DNA from 2 places in the Terrimonas alba genome. Region 1 is predicted to be linked to the other one. Evidence: riboswitches for the same ligand, from Rfam matches in the RefSeq annotation. Region 1 holds a riboswitch; the other holds the start of a gene.
What was found. A riboswitch is a leader RNA that binds a small molecule or an ion and turns the genes downstream of it on or off. The one in region 1 is predicted to bind cobalamin.
Positions count from the first base shown of each region.

Region 2: linked by a shared signal. The riboswitch ahead of ACFEL9_RS23545 (TonB-dependent receptor plug domain-containing protein) and the one ahead of ACFEL9_RS14570 (ribonucleoside-diphosphate reductase small subunit) in region 1 are both predicted to bind cobalamin.

Region 1 covers NZ_JBHMQM010000004.1:611,709-614,865, forward strand. The annotation lists gene ACFEL9_RS14565 (ribonucleoside-diphosphate reductase subunit alpha) at 1-335, opposite strand, end outside; gene ACFEL9_RS14570 (ribonucleoside-diphosphate reductase small subunit) at 393-1,364, opposite strand; cobalamin riboswitch at 1,483-1,706, opposite strand; gene ACFEL9_RS14575 (nitroreductase family protein) at 2,072-2,653, shown strand; gene ACFEL9_RS14580 (DUF4920 domain-containing protein) at 2,715-3,157, shown strand, end outside.
Region 2 covers NZ_JBHMQM010000009.1:146,066-149,222, forward strand. The annotation lists gene ACFEL9_RS23540 (sensor histidine kinase) at 1-921, opposite strand, end outside; cobalamin riboswitch at 1,076-1,298, shown strand; gene ACFEL9_RS23545 (TonB-dependent receptor plug domain-containing protein) at 1,477-3,157, shown strand, end outside.

The DNA.
Region 1 (3,157 bases):
TTTTCTCCTGTTTTATTATCGATATAATTGTAAAGAAGCTTTGCCGTTTCTGAAAAAGACTTGGTCGTATTCTTATGCAGGTTGCTCACAGCGATCCTTGCCGCCAATACCGCAAAATCAGGATGCTTGGTGGTAAATGAAGCGGCTGTTTCTGCAGCCAGGTTATCCAATTCGGTAGTGGGTACGCCATTGTAAATACCAACAATTACTTTTTTGGCAATTTCAATAACGTCATCTGATTTAAGGGTAAGGCCATAACTTAATTTCATTACCCGGGATGTGATCTTGTCGAAATGAACGGCTTCCTGCTTGCCATTGCGTTTCAGTACATACATGTCTTTATATTTAGAAGGTTAGTAGTTGTGAGTCTTTAAAAAGTGAAACCAGGAGCATCAAAAATCTTCGTCAATTGAAAACGTATTTGATTTAATATCATTCATCACACCCGACTTCTGGTATTCGCCCACTCTTTTTTCGAAGAAGTTGGTTTTACCTTGTAAAGAAATCAGTTCCATAAAATCAAAAGGGTTGGTCGCATTGAAAATCTTAGTATAACCTAATTCAGTTAACCACCTGTCAGCTACAAACTCGATGTATTGCTGCATCAGTTTTGCATTCATACCTATCAGGTCGACAGGCAAAGCATCGGTGATAAACTCCTTTTCAATTTCCACTGCATTACCAATAATGGCATGTACCTGTTCTTCACTCATTTTGTTTTTCAACATGCTGTATAACAAACAAGCGAATTCACAATGCAATCCTTCATCACGGCTGATCAGCTCGTTGCTGAAGGTAAGGCCGGGCATCAATCCTCTTTTCTTCATCCAGAAGATAGAGCAGAAGCTTCCGCTAAAGAAAATTCCTTCTACAGCAGCAAAAGCCACTAAGCGTTCAGCAAAGCTTCCATTCTCGATCCAGCGAAGAGCCCATTCTGCTTTTTTCTTAACAGCAGGCACTGTGTCGATGGCATGGAAAAGACGATCCTTTTCTTTGGGATCTTTGATATAGGTATCGATCAGTAACGCATAAGTTTCGGAGTGAATGTTTTCCATCATAATCTGAAAGCCGTAAAAACAACGGGCTTCCGGCAATTGTACTTCACTCATGAAATTCACTGCCAGGTTTTCGTTCACAATGCCATCGCTTGCAGCAAAAAATGCCAGTACATGTGAAATGAAATGACGTTCGCCATCATTCAGGCCATTCCAATCCTTGATATCGCCACTCAGGTCAATCTCCTCAGCCGTCCAAAAGCTGGCTTCGTGTTGTTTATATTTTTCCCAAATTTTTGGATAATTGATGGGGAGAATAACAAAGCGGTCTTTGTTTTCTTTTAATAAGATTTCTTGTTCGTCGTGCATAGTATTATAAATTCAATGTTGTCAAAAAGCGGCACGACTAAAGACGAAGAATCCGCACCTCTTTTACAGAAAGAAGCGACATTCAATCTTTGCCTGTACCTTTTTCGGGAGGCTCCAAACAATAAACATAACAACGGCAGGTCTCCTGGCTTGGCCCAACCTGGTCACCTTCCCACCCCGACATTAATGCCGGGACAGTGGCTTTCTTGACCGGGTCTGTTCCCTTTGTTGAAGGGAGTGGCTTTACAGTTGCCCGTCAGCCCATGATTTTCACACGGTTCCCTATTAAGCGGGCAGTAGTGGATAAGGTAACTGCCCAACGCCGATATTAATTATTTATTAAGAACTCGAACGAATGTAATATCAATTCATAGAAGTTTCCCTTGGGAGTTTTTCACAGAATGTGCATAGATTTTTTTGTCGGCCAGCAAACAGTTTTCAGGACTGCATTTCAAAAAAATGTCTATTTCATGGGGAATATTTTATTTGGTGAAATGATGTTATTCCATTTAAATCAGGCCGGAATTTAGCAGGCTAAAAGTTGTTTTAAAATAGCTAACCGCCATAGTAAAGTTTTTAATTGCAGTCGCAGGCTTTTACTTTTGCCGGATAAATTTTACTATGAAACCGGGCATGATAATTTTCATCACACAGGAAAATGGTTATTTGCGAGGTTCCATGTGGCAAAAAAAATAAAAAATAAACAGATGAATCCTGATCTTTTTAATGAATTGGTCCGAGGCCGTCGTTCTGTTTTTCCTGATCAGCTGGAAGCGGGTAAAAAAGTGGACGATAAAATTATAAACGAGATATTGATCAATGCGACATGGGCGCCCAATCACGGTCAGCAACAGCCCTGGCATTTCACTGTGTTTACCGGTGATGGGTTAAAAAAATTAGCCGCTTTTCAAAGCAAATTATACAAACAGAAAGCCGGTAGCCAGTTCAAGGAAATTACTTATGGCAAATTGCAAAACAATCCGTTGAAAGCTTCTCATATCATTGCTATTGGCATGAAAAGAACACTAACGAAAAACATTCCTGAAATAGAAGACATAGAAGCGGTGGCCTGTGCCGTGCAAAATATTTATTTATCGGTTACGGCTTATGGATTGGGCGGCTATTGGACCACGGGTGGTGTAACCTATTTTGAAGAAGCAAAATCATTTTTTGGACTGGAAGCCCAGGATAAACTGCTTGGATTTTTTTATATCGGCCATACAGCTATTCCGTCAATAGGTGCGACAAGATTGCCACTGGAAGAAAAAGTAACCTGGGTAAATGCGTAGCGCCAGGACGCTGACAATTATCAGTTGTAAAAATTATCTTTGTTTATCTAACCTTACACACATGAAAAAAACAATATCGGTTCTTGTTGTAATTCTTTTTGCTTTTATGGGCAATAGCCAGCCGCCAGCCGGTGATGCCAAACCCGGTGATACCTATGGTGAAAAAATAACAGCTGATAATGCCATACCCATAAGTGAGGCATTAGTCAAATTAAATGAAGGAACAGAAACACTGAACACAAAAATAAAGGCCAAAATAGTGGACGTATGTCCCAAAAAAGGATGCTGGTTGAAGCTGCAGCTAAACGATAAAGAAACGGCAATGGTTAAAATGAAGGATTACGGATTCTTTCTGCCGCTGGCCGCCAAAGGAAAAACAGTAGTAATTGATGGCGAGGTGAAAAAGAAAACTATTTCAGTAGCCGAGTTAAAACACTACGCTGAAGACGCCAAAAAGTCAAAAGAAGAGATAGATGCCATTACGAAACCGGAAAATGAGGTCAG
Region 2 (3,157 bases), on a different contig from region 1:
CTCGATAGCCGAAGGCTCCCGGTTGCTGATGCCATATTTAAATACGTTTTCAATGAATGTCATTAGTATAAGCGGTGCGATTTTCTTACCAGTAGTTTTACCCGACACGATGAAGTTGACATTCATTTTATCACCAAGTCTCAATCGTTGCAGGTCAATATAGTCCCTGATAAAGTCCATTTCATTTTCCAAGGGAACAAATTCCTCCCGCACATCATCAGTAACATAGCGCATAATATTGGAAAGCTTCAAAATGCTTTCAGCCGTATTATCGCTTTTAGAAGCTGCCAATGAATAAATATTGTTGAGCGTATTAAATAAAAAATGGGGATTGATCTGTGCCTTCAAAAACGATAGCTCAGCATTTGCCTTATCCGCTTCTGCCTGCAATGCCCTTTGCTCAGTTGCCCGCAATCTTACCCGGATCTGTATGGCCATACTCATGGCCAGGATGGTGAAGTAAAAAAATATGCTGACCACATCTATTTTTTGCAAACCCCTTGTATTCATTGGTGAACCGGGTGGCTTATCGCCGGGCTGCCTCATAGGGGGTGGCCCTTTGAAATCATCGACAGGTGGTGGTGGCCCGGGATTCGGCATCTCCAACCCTGTACCCGGACCAAGATTACTCACCATGCGGTCAAAAGGCTTCAGCAACCATACGGCGATTAATATAATAAACAGGGAACTCGAATACAGGAAAAAATTTTTCTTCAGGTAAAGCTTCGGTATCAACCACCAGCTATGGAGATAGAAAATAAAAATATAAGTACTGAAAAATAGCCAGGTATAAGGTGAAGCGAGTGTCGATAGTATGCCGTTATAACCCGATTGACTTGTGACAAATAACACAGGCAAGCTTAGAAATAATATCCAGGCAGCAATATGAGTAACAATCGTGTAGCTCTTTGACTGGATCATATACAAAAAAACATGCTTTGCCTTAAAAATAGCTGAATGTATCGGTATGTGGGGATTTTGTATGGATGAAAAGAAGAACTATGCTGGCGACAACTTAAAATTGAACGGGTTTGCGGTTTGAAATATTTCTGATTGCATAACAGCTTACTCTCCCTACATTTGCGGCCAGTTTGGTTTGCCGACGATAAATGTCGGCATTAAAAGGGAAACCGGTGAAAGTCCGGTGCTATCCCCGTAGCTGTAAACCCCCTAACCCCTATCCTTCGACATAGCTCAGGAGGGAGTTAGGAAATCTAATTCTGAGTGCCACTGTTTTTACACGGGAAGGCAATTAGATTGGGGTGAGCCAGAAGACCTGCCAGGCTGGTTAATAATCATTCAATGCTTTCGGGTGAAAGGCTTGAAATGTAAAAGTCGCAGGACGTTTATATTTCTATCACGCCGTTGTTGGTTAATCCTGAGCTCTGAGCCTGCCTGTCGGCAGACAGGCTTGTCGAAGAGTCGAAGGGCCAACAACTCTTACACGGAAGCAGTCACGCAAAACTTTTTTTAAAAATGAAAAAGAATTTTTTTGTAGTGGCTGCCCTCAGTATCAGCAGCCAGCTATTTGCTCAACTTGCCCCCACGAGCCAGGAGGAAGACAGTACGTACAAATCATTAAACCAGGTAATCGTTACCGCCAGCAAATTTTCTAAAAAAGCATCAGAGACCGGTAAAGTAGTTACAGTGATCAACCGTGCCGTACTGGACAGAAGTATGGGAAAGGACCTGGCGCAGTTACTTACCGAGCAGGCCGGCATCGTGATCAATGGTGCTACCAGCAACCCGGGCAAAGACAAATCTGTTTTTCTTCGCGGAGCCAAAAATGATTACACAGTTATATTAATAAATGGCGTACCACTTACCGATCCTTCAGGTGTTGGTGGCGCTTTTGATCTTCGCCTTTTCCCGATCGAACAAATCGAACGTATTGAAATATTAAAAGGCGCCCAATCAACTTTATATGGTTCTAACGCCATCGCCGGTGTTATAAATATCATTACCCGCAAAGGTGCTGACAAGCCGGCCCAACTGTTTGGCAATTTTTCCGGTGGTTCTTTTGGTACATTTAAGAGCAATGCCGGATTGAGTGGCAGTGCTAATAAAGTCTCCTACAATATTGGTTTTATGCACCACGAAACAAAAGGGATCTCTGAAGCAAAAGATACCACGAAAGCAAAATCATTTGATAAGGACGGGTTTCTTCAAAATGGCTTGTACCTGAACATAGATGGTGAAGTGATAAAAGGACTACACATCAAGCCTTATTTCCGCTATAATTTTTATAAAGGGAGCTTCGATGATGATTCTTATAAAGACGCCGACAACAAATACAAATCATCGCTGCTTTCTACTGGTGCCGCCGCTCAATATGATTTCAGCAAAGGAGCTGTGGTAGCGCAATATGGTTATGACGAAATTTTCCGTGATTTCAAAAGTTCCTTCCCGTCAACTTTTGAAGGGCGGAGTAACAACGCAGAACTATACGGTCATGTAAACCTGGCGGAACACTTCCAGTTACTGGCTGGTCTTGATTACCGCAAACAACAATCGCTTGATACCAATGCAAATCCAAAAAAACCCAAGTTTCATATCACCAGTCCCTATCTTTCTTTTTTTATAAAAAATCTTGCAGGCTTCAATTTGGAAATAGGCGGTCGTTACAATAAGCATTCTAAGTTTGGCGACAATTTTACGTATAGTATCAATCCTTCCTATCTTTTAAATGAACAGGTAAAATTGTTTGTCAATGTAGCGTCTGCATTCAAAGCTCCTACCCTGAGCGAACTGTATGGCCAATGGGGGGCCAATCCTGATTTGAAACCCGAAAAATCTAAAACCTATGAAGGAGGTGTGCAGGTTTCTTTGCTGGATAATAAATTAGATGCAAGAGCAGTTTATTTTTCAAGGAATATCAAAGATGTGATTGCCTATGGCCCTGCCTTCAGCTATATTAATCTTAATAAACAAAAAGATCAGGGTATAGAAATAGAGCCGACACTTCATATCAATAAAGACCTCCAACTAAAATTATATTATGCTTTTACAGATGGAGAAGTAACTACAAATAATGCGGGCAAAGACACATCCTATTTCAACCTGCTAAGAAGACCGAAACATTCTTTTGGCATCAATGCCGGTTATCAGCTTACACCAAAATTGTTTGTAAGTACCAACTTGTATAACTATAGTAAAC